4 regions of the Fictibacillus marinisediminis genome follow, and region 3 is predicted to be linked to each of the others. Evidence: riboswitches for the same ligand, from Rfam matches in the RefSeq annotation. Region 3 holds a riboswitch; each other region holds the start of a gene.
The links. A riboswitch is a leader RNA that binds a small molecule or an ion and turns the genes downstream of it on or off. The one in region 3 is predicted to bind S-adenosylmethionine.

Region 1 (3,135 bases), 2.1 Mb from region 3:
AGGAGGAATGGGGAAAGTCATCTTTTTGCTTCTTCATTAATGATGGAAAACAGCTGGTCTAACGCATTACTAAGCTGGCTTTCTTCCATTCTTCTGATATAGGCTTCCTGATTTGAATAAAGCTGCTCGATGCCTTGCAGAAGGGATTCAGCATTCAGGTCTTCCTCAAACAGAACTTCGCAATAGCCTTGTTTTTCAAATGATCGGGCATTTTCAATCTGGTCTCCGCGGCTTGCTTCTTTAGAGAGTGGAATGAGAAGCATTGGCTTTCTCAGTGACAAAAACTCAAAGATAGAATTAGAGCCTGCTCTTGAAATGACAAAATCCGTTGCTGCAAGGATATCTGGGAGCTCATCCGATACATATTCGAACTGGATATAGCCTTTTTTCAGAGTGGAAGAATCCTTCTGGCCTTTTCCGCAAAGATGAATGATTTGAAAGCGGGGAAGCAGAGCGTCCAGGCTTAATCTTACGGCCTCATTTATTTTTTTTGATCCAAGACTTCCTCCCATGATCAAGATGATCGATTTACCAGGAGTCAAACCACAGAAAGCTCTCCCCTTGGCTGCGATCCCTTCATGCAGCTCCTTACGGATAACCGCACCGGCGTATACCGCTTTTTCCCTTGGGAGATGATCAGCGGTTTCAGGGAACGTTGTACACACTTTGTTAGCGAACGGAAGTGAAAGACGGTTTGCAAGCCCTGGACTAAGATCGGATTCATGGGATACAATCGGCACCTTGTTCATCCGGCTGCCGAGGATTACGGGAACAGATACGAACCCCCCTTTGAAAAGACTACGTCTGGTTTTATGGTCTTGATGAGCCGAAATGCTTCAAATGCTCCTTTCATGACACGGAACGGATCTTTAAAATTGTTCCAGTCAAAATAGCGCCTTAGTTTACCAGTAGAGATGCTGTAATAGCGGACGCCTTCGATGGTTTCTGTCAGTTTCCGTTCAATTCCTCCTTTGGAACCGATATAGCTGACTTCCCAGCCTTCTTTTAAGAACAAAGGAATCAGCGCCAGGTTAACAGAGACGTGCCCGGTGGAACCTCCCCCGGTGAATACGATTTTCTTGCCCAAACCTTCCACCCCTTTTATTTATGTGTTTCTATCATACCAAAAATAATCTGCAATGATTCCAGAAATATCTGAATAATGGTTGACGCTCTCCTGTCTGCCGTGATAGAGTAAGACTAATTTAATGAAGCTTATCAAGAGCGGCGGAGGGAAAGGCCCAATGAAGCCCGGCAACCTTCAAGTATTCTACTTGAAAAGGTGCTAAATCCTTCAAAGGTAAAACTTTGGGAGATAAGAGACGGATCGGAACCATACAGCTCTCTTATCTTCGTGATAAGGGGGTTTTTTGTACTAAAAAAATAAAGTGCTACATAACATGTTTCAATCTCATGATAATACTCTTATCCAGAGTGGCGGAGGGAAAGGCCCGATGAAGCCCGGCAACCTTCAAGTATTCTACTTGAAAAGGTGCTACTACCTGCAGGAAAGAACCCTGGATGATAAGAGGAGGCCGGACTGCAGACCTCTTCTTTAGGAAGAGGTTTTTTCTTTTGCCATCATACAGATACCATTCATCCACTAATAAGAAATTTACTTTTGAAGAAGGAGTGATTGTATTGAAAGAATTAAAAATAGCACTGCTGGGTCTGGGGACTGTAGGATCCGGTGTATATACATCCATCATGGATAGAAAAGGAGCTTTAGAAGAATTGCTGGGTCATCGTCTGAAGCTGTCCAGTATTTTGATTAAGGATTCTTCCAAAGCAAGGCCTTTCGTAAAGGGGGTACCGTTGACGTCCGAATTCGAGAAGGCGATCGGAGAAGAAGTGCCTGATGTGGTCATTGAGGCGATTGGCGGAATCGAGCCTGCACGGTCTTACATCATACAATCACTTGAAGCGGGATGCCATGTGATTTCCGCGAATAAAGATTTGATCGCCCGGCATGGAGAAGAATTAACAGAGCGTGCTGCCGCAAAGGGTGTCCGTTTTGTCTATGAAGCGAGCGTAGGCGGAGGAATACCGATTTTGAGAACATTGAGGGAACTTTTAAGAATCAATCGGATTCAGCATGTAGAAGCCATTTTAAACGGAACGTCCAACTTCATTCTTTCGTACATGAGAACGACAGGTTCCTCGTTTGAAAAAGCGCTGGAACTGGCACAGAAAAAAGGATATGCAGAGCCGGATCCGACAAATGACATCGAAGGCTTGGACGCATTTTACAAAGCGATGGTGCTGAGCAAATGGATTTATGGCGTGCAGCCATCCTGGGAAGAAGTGCAGGTGGAGGGGATTGGAAATGTGCTTCTTGAGGAGATTCAACTGGCTGAGCAGATGGGGCTTCGGCTGAAGCATCTCGTCCTTTTAAACGATAGACTTGATCTCCAGGTACAGCCTGTATTTGTGGATAGCGATCATCCGCTGTATGGTGTGGAAGGCGTGGACAATGCCATCCGTATTCAGACAGACCTTCTCGGCTGTTTGACCTTGCAAGGGCCGGGAGCTGGTGCAGAAGCAACAGCAAGTGCCATTGTGGAAGACTTATTATCGATCTATGAAACTAGGGAAATATATAGAAACAAACCGGCTGTATCGGAACTCTGCCCTAAGAAACAAGAACAAGAGGTGAATACCTACCTTCTCGTCGGTGAAAAAATTAATTTTACAAAGGAAAGGATTTCAGCAATTGAAAAGCATGGAATCATTATAGACCGGACTTCTCTTCGTTTTCAGCCTATTTCCCTTGCTGCCCTGCTTTATGAAGGGCCGCTCCCTCTGGAACAGGAGGATGAGTTCATTTCAGTGATCAGCATCTATCCGGTCCGTCTGTCAAAAAGCGGTAAGGGGATAGAGAAAGAAAAGGTGCCGGTGGCCGAATAGAAACAGGAATATCCGTGGAGAGTCGGCTCTCTGCGGATTTTTTTACCCATCATGTTGACAATGGAAAGGATTTTACATATGATGGAAGTAACAAAAGGAAGGGAGTTGTATGGATGAGCGTTCACGTTCTTAACTAAGCGAATTGGATAGTTGGAGCAAAAAGGCCGTGCTTGAAGCGGTTGTATTCTTGATGTCTTTTTGCGGCCACCAATAGTTAAGAACAGCGGT
Region 2 (3,135 bases), 2.4 Mb from region 3:
ATTTCTTTGAGATTGGATCGTATTTTCACGAAATCGGCGCGTATTCTTTCAGATCCGATGGCAACTCCTTTAAGATTATTCTCCACCACTACCACCAGGCTTCTTTTTTAGGGAAAAGAAATCCTTCTCGGCCAAAGAAAAAGAGCGCTCCCATTAAGCGCTCCTTCATTATTTCTGCTGATCGTCCTGTCCTTCGCTTTGACCCATATCATTTTCGTCGTTGTCTTCGTTGAAGTTGATCATATACGCACAGGCATCTGAGCAGTCACCGAACGCCACAACCGCCCCTACCGATTTGGTATTGGCTGTATGGCTGTTCTGGACGGTACTTCCAATATCGATGTTTCCATTTTGAGTCACACCATTTGTGATGATTTTTCCTATTCTGAAAGAAAAACGCAAATCTGTTCCATCCTTTTCGCTCTTTACCTACAGTGTATGGCTTGAACAAAAAGCTGATTGGACAGACTCCCTCTTTCGGTAAAAACAGGCGGGTGAACGTTAAGGCTGGTTAGTGACTGGAGCGGACGGGTTCGCTACCTGGCCTTGGTCGCTGATATCCGGATCGATGTTGCTGTTCACCATAAATCCAGTTGACGGAGAAAAGTCTCCAAGAGAGATCGTAGAACCAACTGACTTTGTATTGGCTGTATGGCTGTTATGGACGGTCGGGCCGATATCTATGTTACCGTTCATGGTCACACCATTCGTTTTGATATTAAAAATATTAAACAAATATGGCATGAGGTGACCCCCCTTCTTCTTTTATTGCTCCATTTCATTAAGGCTGGTTTGCAACCGAAGTATCTGCATTTCCGTATTCATTTTGATCATTAACATCCGGATCAAAGACCATGTTTTTCATCATGGCTTCTGCTGGTGAATGATCTCCAACAGAACTATTGTCGCCTGTAGATTTTGTATTTGCTGTATGGCTATTATGAAAGGTTGATCCCAGATTCAATGAACTGTTGCTCGCCAGACTATTTATCTTCAGATAGTAAATATTAACCATGCACCCCATTGCTATCTCCACCTTTAAAAGTGTTAGTGTAGTGTATGATAAATGTCCCTTAAAGGTGAAAAACGGGAATCAGGCTATTGCGGCTGCTCCTTTCCACTTTTCCACCATGTCTCCCCGAGCAACAGTACCTTAAGCCTGCACCCGCCCATCTGAATGAGAAAAGCAGAATGGCCGATCCATGTGATGGAATGATGCTGCCGGTTTTCTTTTAATCTGCTGATCCTTTTTCTGGCCTTGCGGAATCTGCTGAGCTAAATATTTTTGTTGCCGCGCTTTCTCTTCTCCACTGCAGCAATTCTTTAAATGTATGTGTGTTTTGTATCCCGTCAAGGTTGGTATACTTATTCTTCATAATCGGAGTCCCCCTGTGATAAAAAGCTCAACCATTTTTTCATTTGAAAAAGCTATTGAAATCTTCCAACAATTATTGTAAGGTATAGAGAATTAATTTTATAGCGATTTGGTTTCTTATCCAGAGAGGTTAAGGGAATGGCCCGTTGACACCTCAGCAACCTTCAGCTTTGCAGCTGAAAAGGTGCTAAGTCCAACAAGTTCGAATTGAACTTGGAAGATAAGAAGAATGACCTCGAACTTTCAAAGTCTTCTTCTTTAAGAAGGCTTTTTTTTATTTTATTGGGCCGCTGGAAGATACCGAACTAACAGGAGGACCGCATAATGGGATTATTGAAAGATCTTGAAGACAAAATCTTGATTGCCGATGGGGCAATGGGAACACTTCTCTACTCGTATGGAACGGATTGCTGTTTTGAGCAGCTGAATCTGACGCACCCTGATCAGATTCAGTCCATCCACCAGGCTTACATACAGGCCGGTGCAGATGTCATTCAGACCAATACGTACAGCGCCAACTATATTAAACTGCAAAGATATGGATTGGAGGAGCAAGTCAAAGAGCTGAATAGTGCGGCTGTAAGACTTGCAAAAAAGCAGCTGCCAATGAAACGTATGTACTGGGAACCATCGGAGGAATCCGTGGAACGGGCCCAAGCTCACTTACGATTGAAGAAATAAAGAGAAGTTTTAGGGAACAGCTCTACTGTCTTCTGTTGGAAGGAGTGGATGGCCTTCTTCTTGAGACCTTTTACGATTTGGAAGAATTGGAAACCGTTCTTGAAATTGCACGCAGCGAGACCCGCATTCCGATCATCTCGCAGATTTCTTTGCAGGAAGTCGGTATTCTAAATGACAGAACACCCATCAATACAGCGATTAGACGCCTAGAAGATTTAGGAGCGGATGTCGTAGGGCTGAATTGCCGTCTTGGGCCCTTTCATATGATCAAGACACTTGAGGAAGTAGAAATTCCAAAGCATGCCTATCTTTCCGCTTATCCGAATGCAAGTCTTCCTTCCTATGTGGATGGAAAATTTCAGTATGAAGGTGATGCGGAGTATTTCAAGAACAGTGCTTCACTTTTCAGAAACCAAGGCATCCGCCTTCTCGGAGGCTGCTGCGGAACAACTCCTGCTCATATTGAAGCTTTCGCTGAAGAGCTTCATGGACTGAAGCCTGTTACCGAAAAGGAAGTCAGACAGCGCCCAGAGCCTATTGCCGTTGTTGAAACGAGGCAGAAACCTGAGATTTCCCTGCCTGATATTCTAAAAGAAAGGCGATCGGTCATTGTTGAGCTGGATCCTCCCCGCAAGCTTGATACATCCCGTTTTTTTGAAGGAGCAAAGGCATTGAAAGAAGCCGGAGCAGATGCCATTACGCTTGCAGACAACTCGTTGGCATCACCAAGAATCTGCAATACCTCCCTATCTTCTTTGGCTAAAGCACAGACAGGAGTCCAGCCGATCGTTCATCTCGCTTGCCGAGACCGGAATATTATCGGTCTGCAGTCTCATCTCATGGGACTGCATACACTCGGACTTCACGATATTTTGGCAATTACTGGGGATCCGGCAAAGGTAGGCGATTTTCCGGGAGCTTCAAGCGTCTATGATGTTACCTCCATAGAACTGATTAAAATGATCAAACAGTTTAACGAAGGGGTTTCACTTTCCGGAAAAGACTTGGGACAAAAAACACAATTTACCGTCGGTGCCGCCTTTAATCCAAATGTGAAGTCACTGGAAAGAGCAGTTCAG
Region 3 (3,135 bases):
CAAAAAATTTGAAAATAAAAACTTAAAATCATTTAATAAAGTTAGTTCTCCACACTTAATGAGTTAAAAAACTTCCAATTATGACGCTTATTCAAGCTTTTCCCCTACCCATTCGCTAAACCAAAACCTTAACAAACGACTAAAAACTAAGAAAAACCGGCCCAAAGGCCGGTTTTTCTTAATATTACGCGTTTGCTTGATCTTTAAGTGCTTCTGCTTTATCTGTTTTTTCCCAAGGAAGCTCAACGTCTGTACGGCCAAAGTGTCCGTATGCCGCTGTCTGTTTGTAGATCGGACGGCGAAGGTCAAGCATTTTAATGATTCCCGCAGGACGAAGGTCGAAGTTTTGGCGCACAAGATCAACCAATACTTCTTCAGAAACTTTTCCTGTTTCGAATGTGTTAACTGCGATCGATACAGGCTGTGCTACACCGATTGCATATGCAAGCTGAACTTCTACTTTGTCAGCAAGTCCGGAAGCAACGATGTTTTTCGCTACGTAACGAGCGGCGTACGCTGCAGAACGGTCAACTTTAGTTGCATCTTTACCGGAGAATGCTCCACCACCGTGGCGAGCATATCCGCCATACGTATCAACTATGATCTTACGGCCAGTTAATCCAGCATCACCTTGTGGGCCGCCGATAACGAAACGGCCAGTCGGATTGATGAAGTATTTTGTCTTTTCGTCAATCAATTCTGCAGGTACAACAGGCTTGATGACTTGTTCTTTAATGTCGGCTTGAATTTGCTCAAGTGTAATTTCCGGATGGTGCTGAGTGGAGATAACAATCGTATCGATACGAACCGGTTTGTCATCCTCATCATATTCCACCGTTACTTGAGTTTTACCATCCGGACGAAGGTAAGGAACTTCTTCGGTTTTACGCACTTCAGCCAATCGGCGGGACAGGCGGTGTGCCAAAGAGATCGGAAGTGGCATAAGCTCAGGTGTTTCATTGTTGGCATAACCAAACATAAGACCTTGGTCACCAGCACCGATCGCTTCGATTTCTTCATCAGTCATTGAGCCTTCACGAGCTTCAAGCGCTTGGTCAACACCCATCGCAATATCCGCAGACTGCTCATCAATGGATGTAAGAACTGCGCATGTTTCAGAATCGAAACCGTATTTTGCACGGTCATAGCCGATTTCTTTAATCGTTTCGCGAACGACTTTTGGAATATCAACATAAGTAGAAGTGGTGATTTCACCAGCAACAAGCACAAGGCCTGTCGTTACGGATGTTTCACAAGCGACACGTGCGTTCGGGTCGTTTGCAAGGATTTCATCCAGGATCGCATCGGAAATTTGGTCACAAATTTTATCCGGATGCCCTTCCGTAACTGATTCAGATGTAAAAAGACGACGACTTTTAGACAATTGAGATCCTCCTTCTCTATTGAAAGCATAGAGCAATTTTTTTATAAGATACGGTACTCATTCCTATATGGATACTTTGTTTTGTAAAATATTCAGGTTCAAACTGTTCTTAGACATAAAAAAAGCCTTTCCCTGGACCTAAAATACACGAGGGAAAAGGTCTTATGTCTACGCCTTCACCTCTTATTTTCAAGGTTTTTTCACCTTGCAGGTTAGCACCTTTTCACTTCACTGCACAAGGTGCATAGTGATGATGAAGTGTCGGTTGCTGGGTTTCATAGGGCCTGTCCCTCCACCTACTCGGAATAAGAGTAGCCGTTCCCGAAATATAATAGCGCAGTTCGACAAACCTGTCAACTTGAAAAGCTATACTTTCCCGCTCCAGCGGGAGAATAGGCGATCCTTCAAACGGAATTAGTACCTATTATATATGAAAGATTAAGCTTTTAAAAACAAAGAGCCTGATTTATGAACCAATTTACAATTTGTTAAATAAAATAGTATACATTATTTGTTCCAATGTGTTATACTAATTTCGAATTTACTTACGATATTAATGATAAATATATTTCTTAAAAGGATGGTTTTGCGAACATGAATACGGTTGATTTAACGACGACTTTAGATGACATTCTATCCAGCGCTGCTACTCATGAAAATCTACCTGTACCTATGCTTGTTGAAAAGGCGCTGCTCCGAAATGAAGGCATTTTATCTTCAACCGGTGCTCTCAGGGCCACTACTGGAAAATATACTGGACGTTCTCCTGAAGACAAATTCATCGTGGATGAAGCTAGCACACAAGATAAAATAAACTGGGGCAAAATCAATAAGCCCTTTAACGAAGAGAAATTTGAACAGCTCTATAAAAAAGTACTTCATTACTTAGGACAAAAAGAGGAATTGTTTGTATTCAAAGGATTTGCTGGTGCCGACCACGCGTACAGGATGCCTATTCAGGTGATTAATGAATTCGCTTGGCATAACCTGTTTGCCCACCAAATGTTCATCCGTCCGACTGCTGAAGAACTAAAAGGAATCGAAGCGGGATTCACCGTGGTATCTGCACCTGGATTTCAAGCAGATCCTGCTGTAGACGGGACCAATTCTGAAACCTTTATTATTATATCATTTGAGAAGCGTATCGTATTGATCGGAGGAACTGAATATGCAGGAGAAATTAAAAAGTCTATCTTCTCAGTCATGAACTACATTCTTCCTGAAAAAGGGATCCTTTCTATGCATTGCTCCGCAAATGTCGGGCAGGAAGGCGATGTAGCTCTGTTCTTCGGATTATCCGGTACCGGGAAAACTACGCTCTCTGCTGATCCGCATCGTTCATTGATCGGTGACGACGAACATGGCTGGGCTAATACTGGTGTGTTTAATATTGAGGGCGGCTGCTATGCAAAATGCATCAACCTCTCTGAAGAAAAAGAACCGCAGATCTGGAATGCAATCCGTTTTGGAAGCGTTCTCGAAAATGTCGTTCTTGACCATGAAACACGCGTAGGTGATTATAACGACGGTACGTTGACTGAAAATACTAGGGCTGCCTATCCAATTCAGGCGATCCCGAATATTATCCAGCCAAGTGTTGCTGGTCATCCGAACACGATCATCTTCCTGACAGCTGATGCATTCGGCGTATTGCCTCCGATCAGCAAACTGACAAAAGAACAGGCTATGTATCATTTCCTTTCCGGCTACACGAGCAAACTCGCCGGAACAGAACGAGGAATCACTTCTCC
Region 4 (3,135 bases), 600 kb from region 3:
GATGGCGACCACAGCACTCATGCAAATTTTAGAAACAGGAGAGATTCTTTTCCCGAGCGTGTTCTTTATTTCTCCCTTCGTCCAATGATTGAGCAGCATGCCAATGACAGATGGGATCACGATCATAATCAACAGGTCCTTCACCATGGACCATTCATTAATGGAGACGGTTTCTCCGACAAACAGGGATAGGCTGTAAGGTACGACGATCGGCGATAATAGCGTATCAATCAATATAATGGAAAGCGCGAGGGTGCTGTTCCCCCGATAAATGGATACCCAGATGCTGCTCGTCACGCCGCACGGTATGACCATTGCCAATACGAGTCCGGTTATGGTTGGGGAATCCGAGGAAAACGCAATGTGCCCGACTCCCCACGCCCATATCGGCATTATGATATGCAGGATGATGAGTGCTGTCAGGATGGGCACAGGCCGGGACAGTGTATTGCGCAGATGGGTAAAATTAGACCCTAAACTACCTGAAAACGTCATGAATGCAAAAATCCAAGGAACTAAAAAAAGCAAACCCTTTAGTTCGCTCGTAAGCAAAATTCCAAGGATCACGCTTGCGGGTGTAATAAATGGCATAAATCTTTCCAGCTGGTGGTTTAACTTTTCTAACACGATTAGCCTTCTTCCGTCTGAGTCTATTACTCTAATAGTATATTAATTTATAGTATAAAATATTTAAGTTTGCGGTGCCAGGCACCGCAATTACATACTTGTGTAATTCAGGTGCCTGGCACCATATATGGCACCCTATAAAAACAGGCGCAGGCTATTGTATATTTTTGAATCCCTCTCCCCGCCAGGTGCATAGGATGTATGCATACACTTTTGAGATAGCTGTCCAAATCAGATTATTTAATTGACAAACTTTTAATTCTATTTTACATTAAATGAAATTAAATATTCTTATCCAGAGAGGTGGAGGGAATTGACCCTGAGAAACCTCGGCAACAGACTCCTATATGAGCACTGTGCCAATTTCAACAAGCTTTTTGCTTGGAAGATAAGAATTGTGTTGATCATTCTTCGGTCTCTTCAACCCTTTCTTATGTTTCCATAAACATAGGAAGGGGTTTTTTATTGAATCAATTCCGACTAAAAAGATATGAATAGTTATTTTAAATGATAAACGTTAAATAAGGAGTTGGTGATATGGAAAAACACGATTGTATACACTGGGAGGGAAAAAGGCTTACCTCAACCGTGCATTATCCGGAATCCGTACTGAGCAAAAGTAAGAAATTCCCTGCCGTTATTATTTGCCATGGATTTACAAGCAACCGGATCGGTGTGGACCGCTTGTTTGTTAAAACCGCACAGCAGCTTTCTTCGAACGGATTTGTTGTGGTTCGGTTTGATTATTCGGGCTGCGGGGAGAGCGAGGGGAATTATGGGGAAAACAGCTTTGAAGACCTAATCGACCAAACATATGCTGCCGTTAGCTTTGCCTTGGAGCTTCCTAACGTTGATTCCGACCAGATTACCCTGCTGGGCCATAGCCTTGGAGGAGCAGTCGCTGTGCATTCTGCGGCACGTGACGAAAGGGTTAAACAGTTAATCCTCTGGTCTGCGGTGGGACGGCCGTTTGATGACATTGTTAATATCGTGGGTGAAGAAGAATATAGCCATCTATTCATTAAAGGATTCGTGGATCATTTAGGTTATTCCCTGACCACAAAATTTCTGCAGTCTCTCAAGAATTCCAATCCTTTAGACCAGCTATCCCAGTTTTCGGGTGATGTGCTGCTCCTTCACGGTACGGACGACAAAGAAATTCCAGCCCATTATTGCGGTGAATTCTTTGAGAACACACAAAAAAGACCCTGTGGAAAAAGCAAGATTCGGCTTATTAAAGGCGCCAACCACACCTTCTCATCCATCATGCACTTCAATGAACTGATCACTGTAACCTCCAATTGGCTCATAAATGATTCTAATTTGATGGTGCCAGGCACCGGCTTTTGACACTTGTGTAAAAGCGGTGCCTGGCACCTGAAGTACAGCGATGGTAAACCGATCCCGGATCTCCTTTAACAAAGCCAGTATTGATAGCGATGGTGTTCCAATGAAAACTGACCGGGTTGTTCGCATTTACCGAAAATCTGTCCAGATACAACGTTTTTTGTGTGAGAGGCGCTAACACATACACTAAACTTTCCAACAACAGGATGACTGCCGCAACTAATTTTTTCACTTCTTCATCTTCCTTTTTAAAAATCTGCACCTTCGTGATCTTTAAGCTGCTTCAGAATCACTTTCCACTCTGAAAGATACAGCAAATGTGCTCGGTCTTTTTTGATCTTTCAATTAAGAAAGCCGCATAAAACTTGCTCACATTGTCCCCTTCTGCATTCCATATCGTAGTATAATAGCTTTTGTATTTTTATTATGGACGCGTCGCCGTAAACTTCATTACCCTTACCATACAACCAACTTGAACGCTCTAAAAATTAAGGGGAGATCAACTTGAGAGAAAAACGCAGAAAAAGTCTGACTAGCCTGATTGTATTGCTGTTAACGGCTTTGCTCATCACAGGGTGTGCACAGGCACCTAGCACAGGCCAAACAAGCACGGATCCCGGACAAAAAACGGATTCACCTGCTGCAAAACAAGAAGATTCATCTTCAAATGATGTCAAAATCACTCCATCCAGAGATCAGACATCTGCCGTTAAAGGCATGCCGGCTACTGTTACGTATGTGGTCGATGGGGATACACTGGATGTGAAATTTAAGAACGGAAAAACGGAGCGAATCCGCATGCTCCTTATCGACACACCCGAGACAAAACATCCGAGGCTCGGTGTTCAGCCGTTCGGGCCGGAAAGCTCCAAATTTACAAAAACCCAGTTAACGGGCAAAAAAGTCGGTGTCGAGCTGGATGTGTCCGAACGCGATAAATACGGCAGGCTGCTCGCGTACATATGGATCGGAAAGCAAAACTTTAACCAACTGCTTCTGGAAAAAGGCCTTGCCCGTGTGGCCTATGTGTATCCGCCTAACACCAAATACGTCGATCAGTTCCGCGCCACACAAGAAAAAGCTCAAAAAGCAGGTGTTGGCATTTGGTCGATTGAAAACTATGCCCAGCAGGATGGATTCCATGCCAATTCAAAAACCAGC

Region 1: it holds a riboswitch for S-adenosylmethionine, as region 3 does, so the genes downstream of both, LCY76_RS05340 (homoserine dehydrogenase) here and metK (methionine adenosyltransferase) in region 3, are expected to answer to the same signal.
Region 2: it holds a riboswitch for S-adenosylmethionine, as region 3 does, so the genes downstream of both, LCY76_RS03440 (bifunctional homocysteine S-methyltransferase/methylenetetrahydrofolate reductase) here and metK (methionine adenosyltransferase) in region 3, are expected to answer to the same signal.
Region 4: it holds a riboswitch for S-adenosylmethionine, as region 3 does, so the genes downstream of both, LCY76_RS19385 (alpha/beta hydrolase family protein) here and metK (methionine adenosyltransferase) in region 3, are expected to answer to the same signal.

What each region holds. Positions count from the first base shown of each region.
Region 1 covers NZ_JAIWJX010000002.1:964,349-967,483, forward strand. Annotated here, with positions in the region: partial or broken gene LCY76_RS05335 (undecaprenyldiphospho-muramoylpentapeptide beta-N-acetylglucosaminyltransferase) at 18-1,087, opposite strand; SAM riboswitch class I at 1,213-1,322, shown strand; SAM riboswitch class I at 1,423-1,531, shown strand; gene LCY76_RS05340 (homoserine dehydrogenase) at 1,642-2,907, shown strand.
Region 2 covers NZ_JAIWJX010000002.1:623,559-626,693, reverse strand. Annotated here, with positions in the region: gene LCY76_RS03460 (spore germination protein) at 169-402, opposite strand; gene LCY76_RS03455 (spore germination protein) at 502-744, opposite strand; gene LCY76_RS03450 (spore germination protein) at 782-1,024, opposite strand; gene LCY76_RS03445 (hypothetical protein) at 1,233-1,376, opposite strand; SAM riboswitch class I at 1,490-1,602, shown strand; partial or broken gene LCY76_RS03440 (bifunctional homocysteine S-methyltransferase/methylenetetrahydrofolate reductase) at 1,700-3,135, shown strand, end outside.
Region 3 covers NZ_JAIWJX010000002.1:3,056,183-3,059,317, forward strand. Annotated here, with positions in the region: gene metK (methionine adenosyltransferase) at 185-1,384, opposite strand; SAM riboswitch class I at 1,565-1,696, opposite strand; gene pckA (phosphoenolpyruvate carboxykinase (ATP)) at 1,979-3,135, shown strand, end outside.
Region 4 covers NZ_JAIWJX010000002.1:3,658,570-3,661,704, forward strand. Annotated here, with positions in the region: gene LCY76_RS19380 (bile acid:sodium symporter family protein) at 1-627, opposite strand, end outside; SAM riboswitch class I at 916-1,022, shown strand; gene LCY76_RS19385 (alpha/beta hydrolase family protein) at 1,165-1,977, shown strand; gene LCY76_RS19390 (hypothetical protein) at 1,946-2,206, opposite strand; gene LCY76_RS19395 (thermonuclease family protein) at 2,479-3,135, shown strand, end outside.